DNA from 4 places in the Caloranaerobacter longqiensis genome. Region 4 is predicted to be linked to each of the others. Evidence: riboswitches for the same ligand, from Rfam matches in the RefSeq annotation. Region 4 holds a riboswitch; each other region holds the start of a gene.

Region 1 (5,766 bases), on a different contig from region 4:
CGCTATTTCCATTAATTTATCATTGCTAAATATTTCATATGGTGTACCTTCGCCAAGAATATTACCGTCATATAATACATATATATAATCAGCCCAAGAATAAATATTATCTGGATTATGTGAAGAAATAATAATTGTCTTATTTTCATTATTAAGCTGATTAAGTATTTCAATTATTTCATCAGCAGCTTTTGAATCAACATTAGCTAATGGCTCATCTAAAATTATTACTTCAGGACTCATTGCAAGAATAGATGCTATTGCAACTTTTTTCTTTTCTCCTCCACTAAGAAAATGAGTAGGCCTATGAACTAAATTTTCTATTCCAAGCTTAGTTATTACATAATCTACTCTCCTCTTAACTTCATTAATCGGTATATTTAAATTCATAATACCAAAGGAAATCTCTTCATATACACTTGAAGAAAAAAGTTGAGCATCAGAATCCTGAAAAACTATTCCAACCTTACTTCTTAAATACTTTAGATTTTTTTTATCATATACAACTTCTTTGCCTTCAAAATATATTTTCCCATAATCTGGCTTGTATAGCCCATTCAAATGAAAAAATAAAGTAGTTTTGCCTGCTCCATTTGGACCTAAAATACCTATTTTTTTACCCTTTTCAATATTAATATTTAAACCCTTAAGTGCATAAGTCCCATCAGGATACTTATAGTGTATTTTTTCACAGGAAATTATTATATTCTTCAATATACTTTCCTCCATTAACTTTAATTGTTTAGAAGAATGCTATAACTATAGTAAATGTAAAATATATGGAAATCAAAATCTTATTTTTAAATGAATATTCATATTCCTCTTCTAAAACGTTAATCTCACCATCATATCCCCTTGAAATCATTGAAAGGAACAACATTCTATGAATGTGAAACGATTTTATAAATACATTACTTATAAGTTTACCTAATGAATAATATCCTCTTTTAATACTGCTATATCCTAACCTACAAAGTTGTGAATTTTTTATATTACTCGCGGTATCTAACAAAACAAATATAAACCTATATATTATCATGAATATTTCAACAAAAGTTTTAGGTAACTTCATTCGCCTTAAAACCCATATTATATCGTTAATTGGAGTAGTAAGAGATATAAAATAAAGACAATTTATTGAAGCAAAAACTCTAAAAAATAGATGTATTCCTGTATTTAATCCCTCTTTTCTTAATCCAATATAAAGGGATTTAATTTTTATAAAATAATCTAAAACTTCATAAGTTCTAGAAAAATCGATTGCAATTGCTAAAAAACTAATAATTAAAAATGGAAGTGGAATAAATAAAATTTTAAGATAATATTTTACTGGTATTTTGGCTATTACTAAAATACTAAATGAAAAAGTAATAATCACAAAAATATATAGAAATAATGATTTAGATATAATGCATGTAAATAATGGAAAAAGTCCAAAAAGAACTTTTTCCATAGGATGAATTTTTCTAATATTATTCATATATGAATATTTATCTATCAAAATCATTTAATCTACCATTCTCCTTCTTTTCCCCATGTAGTAACCAAAGAAATAGAAAATAAATCCACTTCCTATAGCTGCTTGAAGAGCAAATAATAAACTTTCTATTTCTCCACTTGGAGGCTCCCAAATACTATTAAACCATGGTTCATAATCCGGATCTAATGTACTTATATATTCTTCAGCTAAACCATCAGCTCCACCAAATTCTGCATCTTTTTTTACTACAAGAGGAATAATAGTAAGTATTATAACAATAAAGATAATTAACAAATTTCTTTTAAACATCATTTCTCCCCCCTTATTGCAGCCAGTTGTTGAAGTTCATCCTTATTATATTGAGTTAGTAAATTGTATACGACTACAGTTAAAAATCCTTCACTTATTGCTAAAGGTATTTGTGTAACTGCAAATATACCTAAAAATTTAGTTACAGAAGCAATAACTCCACCAATTTCAGATGGAAAAGCAACTCCAAGCTGTATTGACGTAACAATATATGTAACTAAATCTCCTATTGCTGCTGCAAGAAAAATACTTAAACTTTTTGATTTTTTACCTTTACTAAATAATTTATATATTCCATATGCAGCTATTGGACCAGCAATTCCCATTGAAAATACATTTGCTCCTAATGTAGTTATTCCCCCATGTGCAAGTAAAAGCGCTTGAAATATCAAGACTATTAGAGCTAGTACACTTGCTATCATAGGCCCAAATAATATAGCACCAAGACCTACTCCGGTAGGATGAGAACAACTTCCTGTAACAGATGGGATTTTTAATGATGAGAGTACGAATACAAAAGCACCGCATAATCCTAACAACATTTTCATATTAATATCATCTTTACATATTTTATTCATTCTCCTTATGCCAATTAATATAAATGGAATTGAAACTATAAACCAAATAATAGTCCATTTAACTGGTAAAAACCCTTCCATTATGTGCATTGCATATACATTATTTGGTGTTAGAAAATATAAAAAGTAAATAGATAAGAATAAAAATATTTTTTTGTTTTTCATATTTTTTCCCCCTTTTTATGTATTTCATATTTTTTAAATAAAAAGTTACATATACCATAATTATTTATGATATATATATTTTGTAAAAAAACAAAACCTTGCAACAGCATGCAAGGTTTTTCGCTAAATAGACATAATAAAAGACACACTAGGGAACACAAGTGCATCTTTTACTATCAATAATAACGCACACACTTCCCTCCGAAGCTGTTGCTAAAGTTTTAAGGCAGGTTTCCTGGCTCGCGCTTCATCCTACTCCCTTGCCTTCCCTGGTTTTACCAAGTGGCATAATAAGGTTTCGTCTTCGCTCACAGTAGCGGGGGCTGCGTCGGATTTTCACCGAACTTCCCTTTTAACTTCTTTAAATAAAGAAGCACCTTAAAACTTCAATATTAAGTTTTTCTTCAATTTCTATTATAAAAATAATAATAGAAATTGTCAATAAAATATAATTTTGCCCCTATTTGTAATATGTATAAGATTATAAGGTTGTAAAAAAAATATTAAAGCTATTCTTATTGATTTTTTCATACTTTAATAATCACTTGCCAATCTTTAAATAATTATCTCAATATCTACATGTCCTAAACTTGCCGCTACATATAAAGGCGTCTGTCCATAATCATCCTGTGCCTCTAAATCCCCACTATTTAAATCGCTCACACTTTAACCCTCCATTTTGTATTTGTAATATTGTAAGTATTCTATCATTCTTTCCTCACTAAGAGCATGGTTAACCTTAACTATACCGTTTTATACTTCAATACGCTAAAGTGGGCTATCTTTTCAATAAGCCCGCTAAAATTATCAAAAACATCTAAAAATTATTTCAATACTAGATACTATCTCTTTTAGTTTTTTATCCTCTATAACATATTCTCCAACTTCTTCAATATCTTCGTATAATTTCTCCGTCTCATAGTTATACTTTTCCATTATTGATATTTTACCTTCTGGATGTGTTATACAATATTCCTTACCCTTATATCTAAACTCTATTTCTCCTCCTCGCTTTAAGTTGTCGTAAAACTCATCTAATGTATTAAATTTATTTTGCATAACATATCTCCTCTTTAGTTATTGTAATTATTCTGATTTAAATTCAATTCTTTCCCACAATTTACGTCCTTTTTCTGTCATTTCAAACCAATAATCCTCAATCTCTTTATTATCATAAGATAATTTAATAAAGTAATCATTGCTACTGCCATTAGGATATGTTATATATATCAATGACTTATCAAGTAATTCATTTAAGCATTTTTTAACCTTTTTTCTACTAAACTCTATATTAAAATAGGATAGCAAGTGTTCAATTTGTTCGATGTTTTCTCCATCATCTGCTAATGTATTCAAAATTTCAAATAAAAGTTTATCCTTCATCATAATTAAGCTTTCCTCTCTTGTCTGCTATTACTTCTAATATACCTTTTATTAATTTTAAACTTACATAAATCTATGTTCATTGTATACAAAACCGCTTTTACATGTCAATACCATTAATGCAACTTTTTACCGACGTTTTTCTGCAATTTTCGTCATATTATGTTAAATCAACCTAAAAAAATAATAGCTCCATATCGAGCTAATCATAATTTTGATATTCATAAAATTATAAAAATGTTCAGCTTTTTGTGTCTAAAATACTCTGTTTTTTATCTAAGATTAGGAAAGTTTAATTGTCTTAAAGCTTCATAAGCTATAATTGCCACAGAATTTGATAAATTCAAAGATCTTGCATGCTCATTATCCAGCATTGGTATTCGCATACATCTATCTATATTCTGTTTAAGCAACTCCTCTGGTAATCCAGCCGTTTCTTTTCCAAACACAAGAAAACACCCATCAAAAAACTTCATGTCTGTATAACTTTTTTTCGCTTTTGTAGTTGCATAAAAAAACTTCTCTTTTCCATATTTTTCTAATAATTCATCAAAACTATCATAATAATGTATATCTAAAATATGCCAATAATCTAATCCTGCTCTTTTTAAATATTTATTATCTAGCGAAAAACCTAATGGCCTAACTAAATGCAATGATGTACCTGTAGCTGCACAGGTTCTAGCAATATTCCCTGTATTTTGTGGAATTTCAGGTTCAACTAAAACAATATTTAAAGCCATAAAAAAACCCCCTTATAAATTTTTATCATCATTATCTTTTAATATAATATTAACCTCTATTGTATCATTTCCTGCTTTAAATGGAATACAGTATATAACTTCATCGCTTACTATATATTTTATATCTTGCCCATATATCAACGCTGGTATAGACAAATCAATTGCAATTCCTGTATTATAAATATCTGAAATAGCATTACAAATTAACATATTATTCATATCACATAATATTTTTACACAAGAAGCATCTAATTCAGCAATAGGAATATCATTTAAAATGCTCGATACAATCTTTTTAGATATTGACTCAGAGAGTTTTATTATAATCTGTCCTTTTAAATTACCAGATAAACCGGTAATTATCCCTATATCATCTTTTAACTCAACCTCTTTTTTTATATAAGGTTCTTCAATTTCCACAAATAATCTTATTGCCTGGGAAAATATTTCTTGCCCTGATTTTATCAAGGCACTTATTATAATATCATCCATATGTCCACTCCTTCAACCTAATTTAATACTATTATTGATTACTATATATAATTTTTATTCTATTTTTTGAATTATAAAATTAGTCGATAGTCAATAAAATAATAACTATTGACTATCGACTATCAACTATTAAAATATTAATTCTTTTAAAGCTTTATATACACCGTCATTATCATTTGTATCCGTAATTATATCAGCCTTCTTTTTTACTTCTTCTTCTGCGTTGCCCATAGCTATACCACAGCCTGCAAATTCTATCATTGATAAATCGTTATAATTATCCCCAATAGCTATCACTTCACTACTTTTAATATTTAATATATTACATAACTTTTCTAGTGCTTTACCTTTAGATACACCTTTATTCATTATATCAAAACTAGCTTTCCATGAACTTACAATTTCGATGTTCTTATTCTTACTAAGTATATTCTTTACATAATTTAATTTATCTGAATCATTATCCATTATAACAAATTTATAAATCTTAGGTTTTCTCTCTTCAAATAATTTCTGGGCATCATCAATTAATTGTATATTAATTCTGTCCCCTGATTTCTGTTTTTTATTCCAATTATAGTATTTTAAAGAATTATAGTTTAATTCTTTTGTATAA
Region 2 (5,766 bases), on a different contig from region 4:
TATCGGGCTCCTATTGGCATTTTTAACTTTCCATTCCAATTATCGATTTTACAGCTATATTTACCGTATTTAATCGAAAATCTAATAATTAGATTTTTAATAATAATGTGGCTACCGTCTTTATTTATGTTTATTGGAATTAAGCTAAAAAGAAGGCATAGTTTGGTTTAATTTTTGTAATATAGAGAAATTTCTCATATGTAAGTGTATGAGAGGTTTTTGACAGGGGGATTATTATGTTAAAGAACAATTTAAAGGCATTGTTATATCATTTTATAATAATAATAATAAATTTTTGTTTAACAATACCTCTTCTCATCATAGCAAAGCATATTAAAGAAGTATATTTTTTAATATTATTCGGTTTATTGGGATTATTCTCTGTATTTTTATATATTTTTGCAGGTTCAAAGTTAAATATAGAAAATCATCCTAAATATGATTTTTTATCTGTATCTATTCTAGTTATTATAAATGTAGTATTAATGCTGACTATATATGTAGTTTCAGATGGTAAGGTACTTTTGAAAGATGAAAGATATGATTTTTATTGGGGGCCTATTGGCTTTTTTAATTATCCATTCCAATTTTCGCTTTTACAGGTATATTTGCCGTATTTGATTAAAAATCTATTAACTAGATTTTTAATAATGATGTGGCTTCCATCTTTATTTATGTTTATCGGAATCAAATTAAAAAGGAGACGTAGTTCGGTTTAATTTATAAAAAAGTAAATTATTTGTGTATTTAATAGGGAGATGTTAAGATTGAGAAGAATAGTGAAAATAGTTTTATTAGTAATAATTATAATATTTTTAATAAAACTTTCTAATAGACCTTTAGTCATATACTTTGATTATTATGATCCGAGTTCACTATTCGATGGAGAATTAGTAAAAGAAGTATATTCTCCTAATAAACAATATATTGCTAAAGCATATATAATCGAAGGGAAAAAGGAATTGACTATTAAAGTAGAGCTAGTGAACACTAAGACGAAAAAGATTAAAGTAATATATTGGAGTTGGGATGAAGGAAGCGATCCTATTATTAAGTGGTTAGATGATGAATATATTTTAATAAATGGAAGGAAGATGAATGTAAAAACCAATGTTTTTTATAAAAAAGTCGATCCAGACGATAAATATAAAGAAACCTCTCATATGTAAGCATATGAGGGGTTTTTTGATATAATATCAATTAAGAATTGATAAAATTAATATTGAATAGGGGAGATTAGAATGAAAAAAAGATGCGGTTGGGTAAATGATGATCCAATATATATAAAATATCATGATGAAGAATGGGGGATACCTATCCATGACGATAGAAAACTATTTGAATTCCTAGTATTAGAAATGTTTCAAGCAGGTCTTAGTTGGATTACAATACTCAAAAAAAGAGAAAATTTTAGAAAAGCATTTGATAATTTTGATCCTGTGAAAATATCAAAATATGAAGAAAATAAGATTGAAAAGCTAATGGAGAATAAGGGTATTATTAGGAATAGAAAGAAGATTGAAGCAGTGATTAATAATGCTAAAGCTTTTTTAAAAATTCAGCAGGAATTTGGAAGTTTTGATAAATATTTATGGCAGTTTGTTGACAATAAGCCGATAGTAAATTCATGGGCAGATGACTCTTTAATACCTTCTAAAACAAAGTTATCTGAAAAGATAAGCAAGGATATGAAGAAAAGAGGTTTTATTTTTTTTGGACCTACAATTTGTTATGCTTATATGCAAGCAGTAGGAATGGTAAATGACCATACTAAAGATTGTTTTAGATATAAAGAAATAATTGAGAGATATTAGTTTGTTGACAAAGTAAATTATTTATGAAAATAACACTCATGCGAAAAAATTTAGAAAAAACTTAAGGCTCAAATTTTTAGAAAATCCTAACGCGTTGGGTGAGTCGTCCTGACTCTGAAAGCTAGCTTAATTTAATTATTTTAATTTTAAATATGATTTTCGTAATGGATTTCAACAAAATTTACATTGTAATTAATTTAGAGAATTTTGTTTAAAATTTTCACCTAGTTTTTTTACTAAATTCTTTCAAGCATTCGCTTTTATTTTCATAGATATTTTAAAAAATAAGTTTGTCAACGATCTGATATTAGTTTGTTATATAATTGTATTATAAGTTGTAGGAAATTATTATTTAATAGGAGTGTCTATATGAAGAGGATAGATGAAAGAGATACAATGTTCGCGAGGATGAACTATAAAAAAGGTACGCCTCAGTATGAAGATTATTATAAAAGAAATAAAGACAAAAAGGAAATAGATGATGATATTAGGAATAGACCTCAAATATGTGGAGAAGGTACAGCTACTTATAGTCCAGTAAATTCGCCAATTGCAGTAGCAAACTTCAGATTTCTGGGAGATATAATGAATTATGTGGAAGGAGAAATTAATCCCGTTAAAGTTGAAGTTAATGCTGAGAATATGACAAAAAGGATAAAGGGATTAGCTAAGTATTATGGAGCTAAGCTAGTTGGAATAGCAAAAATGAAAGAATATCATTATTATAGTCATAGAGGTAGACAAGATGATGTATATGGTCAAGAAGTAGAAGCTAAACATCCTTATGGAATAGTTTTTGCAGTTGAAATGGATAAAAATATGATTAATAGAGCACCTCAAGTATCTGAAGTGATAGAAACATCAAAAGCGTATGTAGATGCAGCTATAATAGGAATGCTTTTATCTTATTATATTAGGGAATTAGGTTACGATGCAAGAAACCATATGGATGGTAACTATTTAGTCGTAGCTCCACTTGTAGCAAGAGATGCAGGAATTGGCGACATAGGAAGAAAGGGAATAATAATAACGAGAGAGTACGGTTCAAGGGTTAGATTAGGGGTAGTTACTACAGATATGCCATTAGTACCCGATAAGAGAATAGATTTTGGCTTAGAGGAATTTTGTAAGATATGTAAAAGATGTGTAAGAACATGTCCGGGCAGAGCAATTCCTTCAGGTGATCCAGTAGAGATAGATGGAGTAAAGAGGTGGCAGATAAAACAGGAAGATTGTTATAGGATGTGGAGAAGTCTAGGTACTGATTGTGGAATATGTATAAGTAGTTGTCCGTTTAGTCAAGGTATAGACCTAGAATTAATAGATAAAATAAAAGATTCAAAGGAAATAATCGATAAGGTATTAAAAGAACATGATGAAAAATATGGTATAAGACCATATATAAAAGACCCACCAGAGTGGCTTTAATTTGAATAAAATTTTGGATTTAAATAAATTATAAAAATGATTTTGTTCTAATTTTTTATGGATTATAAAAAGTTTAAAAATTTTGTTTTTTTTTAATATTCATTGACAAGTTGCAATTAGTTTAATAAAATGTGATTGGAAATAGAATACGGAGCTCTATGGTGCTTATGATAGATGTCATAAGCTTAAAAGGGAAGTTCGGTGGAAGTCCGACGCGGTCCCGCCACTGTGACGAGGAACACAGTTACACAAATGCCACTGTTTCTTTTAATAGAAATGGGAAGGCAGTAACTGTGTAATGATCCGGAGCCAGGAGACCTGCCATAGGGAACAATACCGTTTTTACCCACGAGGATGGGGAGGTATTATGAGTAGTATAGGCCGATTTATGCTATTTTAGAGGCGGTTATTTATTGCCATAATACACCTTATTCCCAAGTGGGAATAGGGTGTTTTTTCGTTCGAAAGGGGAGATAAAATGGATTTAGATGTTACAAAGTTTATAACTAATCCTTTTGTGTTGATGTTCGCTTCGGTTTTTTTGGGGCAATTATTAGGTAAAGTTAATTTTGGCAGATTTAAACTCGGCAGTTCTGGAGGATTGTTTACTGGACTTATACTAGGATGGTTTATATATAAGAATTATGCACTGCCGTATAAAGGTTTAGAACAGATGCCAGCATATGCTAAAACAATATTAAAACAAGGAGTGATTTCAAGAGATTTTTTCTTATTTACTCTTATATTGTTTGTAGCGGCTGTGGGACTTTTGGCTTCAAAAGATTTGGACAAAGTGTTGAAGAAATATGGGGTTAAGTTTATAATTTTAGGAATTATTATTACATTTACAGGGGCATTTGTTACTTATATTATGACTTTGATAAGTAAAGGACAAAATTTATTTGCCATTTCTGGGGTGTATACAGGGGCTTTAACAAGTTCTCCAGGTTTGGCTGCTGCACTTGAATCTGTTTCTATTTATGGTAAGGAAGCAGAAAGTATGGTTGGATTTGGCTATGCGATTGGCTATATACCAGGTGTTCTTATTGTTATTTTAGCTATGCAGTTTATGCCATTAATTTTTGGAATAGATATTAATAAAGAAAAAGAGGAATTTTTTAAAGAAATGTATTCATCTAAAGAAGAGAGTATTAAAGACAGAGAAGTACAATTTGATTTGATAGCGTTTGTTTTTGTATGTTTATTTGGTGTATTTATTGGGAATTTAAAAATATATTTGGGACCTACAATAAATTATTTTAGTTTAGGTACAACAGGTGGAGTTTTAATATCGTCCCTATTGCTTGGCTATATAGGTAAAATAGGCTTTTTAAATTTCAGAATGAATAGCAAGGTATTGAGTGTAATACGTGAATTGGCACTTTCTTTTTTCTTAACTATAGTGGGATTAAGATATGGATATTCTGCTTTAACATCGCTTACAGGTTCAGGGCTATATTTAGCCTTAATAGCATTAATTTGCGGTTTTTCTTCGATATTTGCTGGCTTTATTATAGGAAGATATGCATTCAAAATAAATTGGATTGTTTTGTCGGGGGCACTTTGTGGAGGTATGACGAGTACTCCGGGGTTAGGGGCTGCTATAGATGCTACAAATTGTGATGATGTAGCTGCTGGCTATGGAGCAACTTATCCATTTGCACTTTTAGGTATGATTATCTTTACTATTATATTGTATAAACTTCCAATTTAATTTTAATGAATTAGTAAGGAGGGGTGGGTATGCTTGATGATAGAATCAGAAATAAAGAATTATTAAGCAGGATAATGTCTGCAAAAGAGGCTGCTATGTTAATTAAAGATGGAATGAATATTGGTACGAGTGGTTTTACTCCATCTGGTTACCCTAAAGCAGTTCCATTAGCATTGGCTAAAAGAGTTAAAGAAACAGGTGAAAAAATAAGAATAGGTTTACTAACAGGAGCATCTGTAGGGGACGAATTAGATGGTGAGCTTTCTAGGGCTGGAATTATCGCAAAGAGATTGCCATATCAGACTAATGAAAGTATACGAGATTATACTAATAGCGGTGGTTGTGAATTTTTAGATATGCATTTGAGTCATGTACCCCAATATGCGAAATATGGATTTCTAGGGAAAATAGACATTGCAATAATCGAAGCTGTTGCAATAACAGAAGAAGGGCATATAATACCTTCTACATCTATCGGTTGTTCACCTACATTTGTGCAAATGGCTGAAAAAGTGATTGTTGAGATTAATACAAGTCAACCTCTTGATTTAGAAGGTATGGCTGATATATATATTCCCAATGATCCACCTAACAGAAAACCGATACCTATTGAAAGGGTAGATCAAAGAATTGGAACTCCATATATTCCATGTGGTTTAGATAAAATAGCAGCGATTGTAATAACAGATATTATAGATAATGTTAGACCTTTAGCCCCGATTGATGATATTTCAGAGAAGATATCAGGATATCTTATAGACTTTTTAGAACATGAAGTGAAAGTAGGCAGACTTCCACAAAATTTATTAC
Region 3 (5,766 bases), on a different contig from region 4:
AAATACAACACCTCTATTATAGTACTCTTGCTAACACTATCCCATACATACAAACAATTTCTTTCGTCTCTAGAGTATTTAACTATGTGGAATTTTAAAACCTGTTTATTAGTCTTATCTTTTGTAAAAACCTGCAACCATTTAAAAAACTATAATTGTTTATATTATCTAATATAGATTATATAATATATATATGGAATATCAAATATTCTTTATTTTTATATGATTGGTTTTATATAAAAGTAAAATAGTTTAAAATTAAATAAAGCATAGTTTCTAACTTTAAAAAGTGTTAGAAACTATGCTCATCTATATTTTATTTAAAATCTATATCTAGAAGATAATATTAGTAACACAAAATAGTTCTACTACATCCTGATAGAAATAAAAAGGAAACAAAAAACCGTCCCCTTGTATCTTTATACTGGTATCCCGGCTTCAGCGAACGTAATCATTTCATTATTCATATACGTAGCTGCCTCAATTAAATTTAAAGCAAGTACTGCCCCCGTTCCTTCTCCAAGTCTCATATCCATGTAAAGCATTGGTTTTAGTCCAAGAAACTCTGCTGCATATACTGCTCCCTTTTCCTTCGATGCATGGGAAGGTATAAGAAAATTTTTAGTTTTAGGCTCTATAGTACATGCTATAAGAGCAGCTGCCAGAGAAATAAATCCATCTATCACTACCGGCACCCTATTAGCTGCTCCCGCAAGCATCACTCCAGCCATTCCGCCTATTTCAAGCCCTCCAACTTTAGCAAGAACATCTATCCCATCCTTCGGATTAGGATTATTTATTTCTATAGCTCTCTTCACTACTCCAGCTTTATATTCAAGTCTTTCTACTGGAAAATTAGCTCCTATTCCCGTTACTTCAAAAGGATCATATCCACATATAACCGAAACAATCGCCGCACTTGGAGTGGTATTACATATTCCCATTTCTCCAGTTGCCAAAATATTTTTTCCTTTTTTAATCTGTTCTTCAGCAACTTGTATTCCAACTTCTAAAGATTTTATGGCTTCCTCTCTACTCATAGCAGGCCCTTTAGCCATATTATCTGTTCCATACTTTACTTTCCTACTTATTATTCCAATCTCATCTATATCTACCTTCACACCTATATCTACAGGTACTACATCAGCTCTAGCTTGTTTCGCTAATGCACAAACTCCTGTTACCCCTCTTGCCATATTTCTAGTTTGAATTTCTGTTACTTCCTGCGGAAATACTACAACTCCTTCTTCAAAAACGCCGTGGTCTGCTGCCATAACTATAACCACTTTTTTATCTACCTTTGGATAAAGTTCCCCCGTTATTCCTGCAAGCTGAATGACTATCTCCTCCAATCTTCCTAAACTCCCGGGCGGTTTAATAAGATTATCCACCCTTTCTTTTGCCTTTGCCATAGCTTCCTTATCGAGTTCTCCAATTTTACTAATAGTTTGTTTTAATAAATCCATATTTTGTCCCCCTTCTTTTCTATATTTATTTTCTTATAACTAAAAAAGTTCATAGTTTATTTGTGCATGACAAACAAACCATGAACTTTACCATCATCCATGAGTTTTATGTAAATTATAGGCAGGTCTCCTGGCTCAGGTTCAACACCTTTAAACGCCTTCCCAGATTAATATCCAGTGGCATCATGTTTAAAGGCTCACCTTCACAGTGGCGGGTCCGCTGGAGATTTCCACTCCATTCCCTATTCTCCCTAAACGGGCACCTATAATTTTTATATTAATTTGTATACTAAAAGGATATATTCTATGTATTTCAAAAAATTCCTGCTAAATACTAATAAATTTTTCTATTTTTATCTATTCTACTTTAGATTTATGTCCCTAAAGAGGATTTTTGTTTTTTTATGTAGAAATAAATGGGTATATATTTTATATATTAAACGGTTTACAATTGGACAAACAACACAACAGAGTTAGGAGGAGTGGGAATGAAAATACATTTTTATGGAGCTGCTGAAATTGTAACAGGTTCTAATCACTTAATTACAACAGATAAATACAAAATTTTAATCGACTGTGGTATGTTCCAAGGTAGTGAAGAACTAGAAAAACTAAATTACAAGGATTTTGAATATAATCCTTCTGAAATTGATTTTGTTTTGCTTAGTCATGCTCATATAGACCATAGTGGTAGAATTCCAAAATTAGTAAAGGAAGGCTTTAAAGGTAAAATAATTTGTACAAAAGCTACTTATGATTTATGTAAAATCATGCTATTAGATAGTGGTCATATACAAGAATCAGATACAAAATGGCTTAACAGGAAACGTATACGTGCCGGTAAAGCTCCTATTAACCCTCTATATACGGTAGAAGATGCTAATATAAGTTTAAACTACTTTAAACCTGTTTTATATAATCAAAAAATTAATCTAAACGAAAATATCCAAGTCAGATTTAGAGATGCTGGTCATCTGCTTGGTTCTTCAATAATAGAATTATGGATTACAGAAAAAAACAAAACAGTGAAAATAGTTTATTCTGGCGACTTAGGAATGAAAAACAAACCTATACTAAGAGACCCAGAACTTATAGAAGAAGCAGACTATTTAATTATAGAATCAACATATGGCGATAGATTACATGAAAGCGTTGCTGAAAGGACTAATAAATTAATAGAAATAATAGATAAAACCGTATCTAGAGGCGGTACAGTTATTATACCTTCGTTTGCTGTAGGAAGAACTCAAGAATTAATCTATGAATTAAACAATTATTATGAGAATTTAGACATCATGGAAACATATAAAAAAATACCTATCTATGTTGACAGTCCAATGGCAGTTTCAGCTACTCAAGTTTTTAAAGACAATCCATATTGTTTTGATGATGAAACCAAAAAACTCATACTAAGCGGAGATAATCCGTTTGAATTTGAAAATCTTTATTTTATTAACGACCAAAAAGAATCTATGAGACTAAACGAATATAATTATCCAAAAGTCATTATTTCAGCTAGTGGAATGTGTACTGCTGGTAGAATTAGGCATCATCTTAAGCATAATCTTTGGAAAAAAGAAAATAGTGTTATATTTGTAGGTTATCAAGCAGAAGGTACTTTAGGCAGAATGCTCAAAGATGGTGCAAAAAAAGTCAAAATATTAGGAGAAGAAATAAGCGTTTTAGCAGAAATATATAGTATTGAAGGTTTCTCTGGCCACGCTGATCAAAAAGGTCTAATGGATTGGTTAAAAGGTTTCAAAAAATTCCCCGAAAAAGTCTTTGTAGTTCACGGTGAAGAGCAATCAGCCAAAAAATTAGCAGAATTAATTAAAGAAACCTACAAAGTCGATACTATCATACCAAATATGGGATATATTTATGAATTTAAAGACAATGAAGCAAAAGTTTATCATGGTGAAATATTAGAACCTCTTAAAAAGAAAGAAAACATTAAAAAAGAACTACAAGAAGTATATAATCAGTTTGAAGTTTTAATTGCTAATACTGAAAAAATTATTGATGAAGAGATATTGAAAAAAGATTATGATAAATTGAAAAATAAACTTATAGAATTACAGCAGAAATTACTAGATATCAGTATTCTTTTAGGAGATTAATATGTATGTTTATATTCAAACTATGTTTAAAAAAATAGTTTTTTGATAATATTATGATAAAATTAAAAAAATATATATGGAGGGATAATATGTCAAAAATAATTTTAGGTCTGCAAATTGACAATCGTTTCGAGGAAGTATCTGAAGTACAAAAAATATTGACTGATTACGGATGTATTATTAAAACTAGATTAGGTCTACATCAACAAGCAGAAGATAATAATAACTGTACAGAAAAAGGATTAATACTACTTGAATTAATTAATAATTGTGGTGATAAATGTAATGAATTAGAAGAAAAATTAAGTGCGATAAATGGCGTTGTAGTTAGAAAAATGGATTTCTCTTATTAATCTTATATCAATCAAACCTTCTATTAGTCAAGCTAATAGAAGGTTTTTTCTTTTTGTGATTCAAATCACTGAATTATTTTTAAATTTTGGGTATATTATAATTAAAGAAAGACAATAGGATGGTTAGTTATGGATAATCAAATGTTTTGTTATCAATGTGAACAAACAGCAGGTGGAAAAGGTTGTGTTAAAATAGGTGTTTGTGGAAAAGACCCAGAAGTTGCAGCTCTACAAGACTTACTTATTTACTTACTAAAAGGAATAGGTTTTTATGGGCAGAAAGCATTAGAAAAAGGCAAAAAAATTGATGAAGAAATTCATAAGTTTGTTATGGATGCAATGTTTGCTACTTTAACTAATGTTAACTTTGATGCCGAAAGATTTGTTGAATATATTAAGAAAGCTGCTGAAGTAAAAGAAAATCTTAAAGAATTAGCTGGAGATATTGAAGGACCTATTCCAGACGCTGCAAGTTACAAAGTACCTTCAACAAAAGAAGAAATGATAAATGATGCAAAAAAAGTTGGAATAATGGCTGATGAAGACTTAGATCAAGATATTCGTTCACTTAGAGAACTACTTATTTATGGTTTAAAAGGAATGGCTGCATATGCACACCATGCTTATGTTTTAGGTAAAACTGATGAGACTGTAAATAATTTCTTCTATAAAGGACTAGCTGCTACTTTAAATGATAATTTAACTATAGATGATTTATTTAATCTAAATATGGAATTAGGTCAAGTTAACTTCAAGTGTATGGAATTATTAGATAGTGCTAATACTGGTGCCTATGGTAATCCTGAACCAACTGAAGTATTAATAACTAAGAAAAAAGGACCTTTCATAATAGTTTCTGGTCACGACTTAAAAGATTTAAAAGAACTTCTTGAGCAAACAGAAGGTAAAGGTATAAATATTTATACTCACGGAGAAATGTTACCAGCTCATGCATATCCTGAACTTAAAAAATATCCGCATTTAGTTGGTAACTACGGTGGTGCATGGCAAGACCAACAAAAAGAATTCGATAACATACCTGGTGCAATATTAATGACAACAAACTGTTTACAAAAACCTAGAGACAGCTATAAAGACAGAATTTTTACTACTAGCATAGTAGGTTGGCCAGATGTAGCTCATATAGAAGAAGTAAATGGTAAAAAAGATTTTACACCTTTAATAGAAAAAGCTTTAGAGCTTGGTGGTTGGCAAGAAGACGAAGAAGAAAAGAAAATTTTAGTAGGATTTGGACATAATACGGTATTAAGCCTATCTGATAAAATTATTGAGGCTGTAAAAAAAGGTGATATCAGACACTTCTTCTTAATAGGTGGATGTGATGGTGCTAGACCAGGAAGAAATTATTATACTGAATTTGCTGAAAAAACACCAAAGGATACAATAATTTTAACATTAGCTTGTGGAAAATATAGATTTAATAAAAAAGACTTTGGTAAAATTGGAGAATTCCCAAGATTATTGGATGTAGGTCAATGTAATGACGCTTATTCAGCTATAAAAATAGCAGTTGCTCTTGCAGATGCTTTTGAATGTGATGTAAATGAACTACCTCTATCAATGATACTATCATGGTATGAGCAAAAAGCAGTATGTATTCTTCTTACATTATTATCATTAAATATCAAAAATATTTATCTTGGACCAACTTTACCAGCATTCATTTCACCAAACGTATTACAAGTATTAGTTGATAAGTTCAATATAAAACCTATTTCAAATGCAGAAGCTGATATGAAAGAAATATTAGGCTAAATAAAAAGGCTATCTCTATCGAGATAGCCTTTTTATTTAGAAGTTATAGTT
Region 4 (5,766 bases):
TGGGGGTAAGGGGGCAAACCTTGGAGAATTAACCAGAAATGGAATTAATGTTCCGCCAGGTTTTTGTATTACTTCAGATGCATACAGTTATTTTATTGAATATTATAATCTAAAACCCAAAATAGAAGATTTAATAAGAGATTTAGACATAGAAGATTCTTCTGAATTATATAAAAGGAGTTCTAAAATAAGAGGATATATTGAAAATTATGATATACCTGAAAATATTAAGATTGAAATAATAGATGCATATAATGAGATTATTGATAAGCTTAAGATAAAAGATTTGTATGTTGCTATTAGGAGTTCTGCTACTGCTGAAGACTTGCCTGAAGCTTCATTTGCAGGCCAACAGGATACTTATTTAGAAATAAAGTCAGTAGAAGAAGTATTAAAGCACATTAAGAAATGTTGGGCTTCACTTTGGACTGCACGTGCTATTTATTATAGAGAAAAGCAAGGATTTAATCATTTTGAGGTTTCATTAAGTGTAGTCGTACAAAAAATGGTTAACAGTATAAAATCTGGAGTTTTATTTACTGCAAATCCTGTAACTAATGATATTAATGAAATAATGATAAATGCAAGCTGGGGGCTTGGTGAGGCAGTAGTTTCTGGAATAGTTACACCAGATGAATATATTATTGATAAAAATACATTACAGATTAAAGATAAGAATATTGCAGAGAAAAATGTTATGATAGTTAGAAAAGATAGTGGGGTTGGTACAGTAGAAATTGGTGTCAAAGACATTTTAGGTTATGACAAAGTTATCTCACAATGTTTAAGTGATGATGAGATAAAATTATTAAGTGAAAAAGGAATTTTGATTGAAAAGTTATATAATTCACCACAAGATATAGAATGGGCTATTGATAATGACACCAAAGAATTGTATATTTTACAGGCTAGACCAATTACAACTTTAAAGGGGAGTAAAGATATGACTGAGATTAAGACTAATTTAAATGTTTTAGTTAGAGGGTTATCTGCATCACCAGGTATAAATAGTGGGAAAGTCATAAAGATAAATGATATTAATGAGATTTCAAGAGTTAGAGAAGGGGATATATTAGTAACTGTAATGACTAATCCGGATATGGTACCGGCAATGAGAAAAGCTGCAGCTGTTGTTACAGATGAAGGTGGGAGAACTTGTCATGCTGCAATTGTATCAAGAGAATTAGGAATCCCATGTATTGTTGGAGCAAAAAAGGCAACAAAAGTATTGAAAGAAGGTATGATAGTTACTGTAGATGCTACAAGGGGCGTTGTTTACGAAGGCGAAGTATTGTGTTCAGAGAATGAGAATAAAAATAAGAAAACGGAGGGCATCAGTTTAAGTGAAGAAATACTATATAAATTAGCACCTATTACAGGTACTAAAATATATATGAATTTAGGCGAACCATCAATCATAAGTAAATATAGAAACTTACCCTTTGATGGAATTGGGCTTATGAGAACAGAATTTATTTTTACAAATTTAGTGGGTGCTCATCCTATGTATTTACTGAAAAAAGGGATGGAAAGTCATTTTATTGAGAAAATGGCTGAGGGAATAACTTTAGTAGCTCAAGAAGTATATCCAAAACCTATAGTAGTAAGGCTGAGTGATTTTAGAACTAACGAATTTCGTGGGTTAAAAGGTGGAGAAGAAGTAGAACCAATTGAAAATAATCCTATGATTGGTTGGAGAGGTGTTTCAAGATATATATCTCCTGAATATGAGAAAGGTTTTAGACTAGAATGTAAGGCATTAAGAAAAGTCAGAGAAGAATATGGATTAATAAATGTATGGGCTATGCTTCCTTTTGTAAGAACAACATGGGAATTGGAAAAAGTAATGGAAATAATGGCATCAGAAGGTTTGGAAAGGACAAATAATTTTAAAATCTGGATAATGGCAGAAGTTCCTTCTGTAATATTTCAAGCTGAAGAATTCGCTAAACTAGTCGATGGATTTAGTATAGGAAGTAATGATTTGACACAACTTATATTAGGTGCAGATAGAGATTCAGGAATTTTGAACAGTATGGGATATTTTGATGAAAGAAATCCAGCAGTTAAGAAAGCAATAAGGATATTGATAGAAGCAGCACATAAATATGGCAAGACTGTATCTATATGTGGGCAAGCTCCTTCATTATATCCTGAATTTGCTGAATTTCTAGTGAATGAGGGAATTGATAGTATAAGTGTCAATCCAGATGTAGTTGATTATACAAGAAGATTAGTTGCACATGTTGAACAGAAAATTATTTTAAATAAAATAAGAAAGCTGTAAAAGTGGGTAAAGTAGGCTTATCGTCTATGATAAGCCTACAGATTCCTGTTCTTTGATCAAACAATTGCCGCTAATAGCAGTAGTTCTTCATTATCGGCATATATTTTATCAAATTGAGATATCGGGAGTGGATTTTTTCCTTTTCCGACTTCTATTGTATATCCTGGTCTACGATATTCTTTTATAAACCAATCTTTATATCCTGCATAGCTAGCAATGCCGTAAGCTTCAGCTAATGAATAGCCGCTTACTTCAGATAATTTTTTACCTATTTTCAATGCTTCGGCTGGGGCAAGATTTTTATAATTCCAATAAATTATTTCACCTTGACTATGATATGCTAAAACGAGTCTAAAGTTATGTTTTCTAGTGAAATCTGCAACTGATTTAGATTCTGGTTCGGATTCTGGATAAGGGCCAGAGTATCTTGTAGGACCAGGGCCGTAGATTCCGTATAGAGGTTCAGCTTTTTTAGATTCTTCCCATGAAGCATCATAATTATGATTTAAGTCTACACCATGTATATTAGCTTGCCATGTTTTGGAAAAATCGATACTGCCTTTATTCCATTTTATCAAATCATCATAATATGGATTATTGTTATCCAATCCATTCAATACTAAATCTATTCCATCAGGATTTACCATAGGAACTATATAGATACTGCTTTTTTCAAATATTTTTCTAATGTTGTAACCTTTAATAGATTTATTTTCGCTATAAGCTTTGCAAAAATTTTCGATAAATTTCATTAGTAGTGGAGTAGTTATCCATTCTAATGAGTGGTGAGCAGCATTATAAAACACTTCATTACTACCTCTGCCTAGTTTTAAATAATAAAGTTTTCTGCCAAGTACGCTTCTACCGATATTACCCGATTGTAAGAAAGGATATCTAGCTAAAAGTCCTTTTATATCATCAGATAAAATATCATAAGTGTAATTTATATTAGTATCAACGACATCGATACTATAAGGGACTATTATTTTTTCACCGATAGTTAAATTATAAGGTACTAAGCTTGGATTAGCTGTAATGATTTTATTAATAGTCGTATCGTATTTTTCAGCAATATCAAATAGTGTATCTCCTTTTTGTATAATATAATAATCATAACCTAAAATTAATCTTTTAATTTGGTAATAAGTAGCTTTATCAATCTCTCCTGTCATCGGGAGACTTCTGTCTTTTTGGAAATTCTTTATTGCTAATTTAGTATTAATATTAAAAATACCATTTATAGGACCAGTATAGTATCCAACTTTCTTTAAAACTGCTTGTATCTTCATTATTTCAGTTCCAGTTGAGCCAAACCTTATTATCTTCATAATTACACCTCTTTTTAAATTAGAATTGGGATAAAAAAATGATAGACAAATAAGCGCTCTTGTTATTAAATTATTGCTAGAAAGTAGATTTAGTTACTAAAGTTTATTTTGAAGATATTTATAAGATGACATTATCGTAAAATAATCAAAATTTAAAGAAAATTTAATTGACAAAAAAATCTAATTTGAATATAATGTAATTGATTGATACAATTCCATAGATTTCAAGGTGTTCCTTTACGGAACTTAAAAGGGAAAGAGGTGAAAATCCTCTGCAGCCCCCGCTACTGTGAGTAGGGATGAAATCTTCCATAGACCACTGGGTAACCGGGAAGGGGAAGAGAGTAAGATGAACTACGAGCCAGGAGACCTGCCTTGAAAGCCGTAGACTTATACTTCGGAGGGAAGTATGTAGTTTTTTCATAGACACATAGTTACCTCTATGTGTTTTTTTATTTCTTTTATCAACTACATTTTACCTTGATTGACTATATATGTAAGAAATTGATTAGAATAATTGAAAAGTATATTGACTTAAAATAGTATAAAGGAAATTATGGAGTTGAAATGATGGGAATATATATTTTAATAATAGCAGTTATTTTGGACTATATTATCGGAGATCCGTACAATTGGCCACATCCTATAAAGTATATAGGCAAATTAATAGCAAAATATGAAAAGTTCGTTAGAAAGAGCAATATATTATCTGGGAAAAAAGGCGGATTTATTTTAACCTTTGCAACTTTAACGACAGTTCTAGTTATAATTCATTATTTAGTAAAATTTGCATATATTATACATTTTGAATTAGGTTTTATATTTTCAGTTTATTTAATATATACTTCCATAGCGGCCAGATGCCTTGAGAAAGAAACAATGAAAGTTTATTATGCATTGGAAGAAGATAATATTGATAAAGCTAGGAAATTACTTTCTTATTTAGTTGGAAGAGAAACTAGTCAGCTTCAAAAGAAGGAAATAATTAGAGCAACAGTCGAAACAATTGCTGAGAATACAATAGATGGAGTAATTGCACCATTAATGTTTATAGGATTTGGACTAGCATTAGGTATACCAGTAGAAATGGCCTATTTTTACAAAACTGTTAACACACTAGATTCAATGGTAGGTTATATTCACGAACCATATAGAGAAATAGGTTACGCTTCTGCAAAATTAGATGATATAGTGAATTACATACCTGCTAGAATAGGCAGTTTACTTATGCTTATTTCTGGACTTTTACTTAGATACGATTTTAAAAATGGATATATGATTTTGAAACGGGATAAAAGAAACCATAAGAGCCCTAATAGTGGATATTCTGAAGCTGTAGTCGCAGGGCTATTAAATGTCCAGTTAGGTGGAACAAATATTTATTTTGGGCAGAAAGTGTATAAGCCTACCATAGGGGATAAAAATAGAGAGTTAAGTATTATCAATATAAAAGATGCAATAAAAATTATGTATGCAGCAGAGGTTTTATTAATAGCAATTATTGTTGCGATCTTTAATTTACTATAACTGTAGTTTACTGAATGGAAGGAGTATTATATGAATAAGCACGGTGGTTATTATGGAGAAAATCAGGAAAAAGTTTTAGATTTTAGCGTTAATATAAATCCCCTAGGTATAACTGAAAAAGTAAAAGAAAAGCTTATTGAGAGCATAAATACAATAAATAGATATCCAGAAATAGATGGAGAAAGTGTAAAAAAAGTATTAGCCGATAGATTAAATATTGAACCTTCTGAGGTTATAATCGGTAATGGGGCAACTGAATTGATTTATTTATTTGCAAGAGCTTTTAGTCCTAATAAAGTAGTAATTATACAACCGACTTTTAATGAGTATTTTAGAGCATTTAGATTGGCAGGAAGCAGCATTTGCAATTATGAATTAACATATTCTAATGATTTTAATTTAGAAGTAAATGATTTATTAGATTATCTTAAAGAGACAAATCCTAATATATTAGTAATTTGTAATCCTAATAATCCAACTGGTTATTTTATTAAACACAAGGACTTATTGCCTGTTATTAGTTATATTAAAGAGATTGGCTCATATTTATTGCTTGATGAATCTTTTATTGATTTTACTGACGAGGAATCGTATGTAAATTTTATTAAAGAATTCCCAATATTT

Evidence for each region. Region 4 has a riboswitch for cobalamin ahead of cbiB (adenosylcobinamide-phosphate synthase CbiB). Riboswitches for the same ligand answer to the same signal wherever they lie in the genome.
Region 1: linked by a shared signal. The riboswitch ahead of AB4Y15_RS04865 (energy-coupling factor ABC transporter permease) and the one ahead of cbiB (adenosylcobinamide-phosphate synthase CbiB) in region 4 are both predicted to bind cobalamin.
Region 2: linked by a shared signal. The riboswitch ahead of AB4Y15_RS07225 (aspartate-alanine antiporter-like transporter) and the one ahead of cbiB (adenosylcobinamide-phosphate synthase CbiB) in region 4 are both predicted to bind cobalamin.
Region 3: linked by a shared signal. The riboswitch ahead of cobT (nicotinate-nucleotide--dimethylbenzimidazole phosphoribosyltransferase) and the one ahead of cbiB (adenosylcobinamide-phosphate synthase CbiB) in region 4 are both predicted to bind cobalamin.

The regions. Positions count from the first base shown of each region.
Region 1 is NZ_JBFWFX010000004.1:29,210-34,975, reverse strand. It holds gene AB4Y15_RS04880 (energy-coupling factor ABC transporter ATP-binding protein) at 1-714, opposite strand, end outside; gene cbiQ (cobalt ECF transporter T component CbiQ) at 743-1,480, opposite strand; gene AB4Y15_RS04870 (energy-coupling factor ABC transporter substrate-binding protein) at 1,508-1,789, opposite strand; gene AB4Y15_RS04865 (energy-coupling factor ABC transporter permease) at 1,789-2,532, opposite strand; cobalamin riboswitch at 2,741-2,928, opposite strand; gene AB4Y15_RS04860 (hypothetical protein) at 3,340-3,591, opposite strand; gene AB4Y15_RS04855 (hypothetical protein) at 3,619-3,915, opposite strand; gene trmL (tRNA (uridine(34)/cytosine(34)/5-carboxymethylaminomethyluridine(34)-2'-O)-methyltransferase TrmL) at 4,188-4,658, opposite strand; gene AB4Y15_RS04845 (chemotaxis protein CheX) at 4,671-5,150, opposite strand; gene AB4Y15_RS04840 (Cof-type HAD-IIB family hydrolase) at 5,280-5,766, opposite strand, start outside.
Region 2 is NZ_JBFWFX010000006.1:103,722-109,487, reverse strand. It holds gene AB4Y15_RS07250 (hypothetical protein) at 1-171, shown strand, start outside; gene AB4Y15_RS07245 (hypothetical protein) at 237-719, shown strand; gene AB4Y15_RS07240 (DUF5412 family protein) at 768-1,169, shown strand; gene AB4Y15_RS07235 (DNA-3-methyladenine glycosylase I) at 1,242-1,814, shown strand; gene AB4Y15_RS07230 (4Fe-4S dicluster domain-containing protein) at 2,184-3,242, shown strand; cobalamin riboswitch at 3,385-3,582, shown strand; gene AB4Y15_RS07225 (aspartate-alanine antiporter-like transporter) at 3,721-4,956, shown strand; gene scpC (succinyl-CoA:acetate CoA-transferase ScpC) at 4,986-5,766, shown strand, end outside.
Region 3 is NZ_JBFWFX010000010.1:79,276-85,041, reverse strand. It holds gene cobT (nicotinate-nucleotide--dimethylbenzimidazole phosphoribosyltransferase) at 420-1,466, opposite strand; cobalamin riboswitch at 1,570-1,748, opposite strand; gene AB4Y15_RS09545 (MBL fold metallo-hydrolase RNA specificity domain-containing protein) at 1,955-3,586, shown strand; gene AB4Y15_RS09540 (CPF_0552 family protein) at 3,676-3,939, shown strand; gene hcp (hydroxylamine reductase) at 4,069-5,715, shown strand; gene AB4Y15_RS09530 (two-component system sensor histidine kinase NtrB) at 5,748-5,766, opposite strand, start outside.
Region 4 is NZ_JBFWFX010000008.1:31,588-37,353, forward strand. It holds gene ppsA (phosphoenolpyruvate synthase) at 1-2,287, shown strand, start outside; gene AB4Y15_RS08310 (M14 family metallopeptidase) at 2,344-3,615, opposite strand; cobalamin riboswitch at 3,826-4,007, shown strand; gene cbiB (adenosylcobinamide-phosphate synthase CbiB) at 4,186-5,142, shown strand; gene cobD (threonine-phosphate decarboxylase CobD) at 5,173-5,766, shown strand, end outside.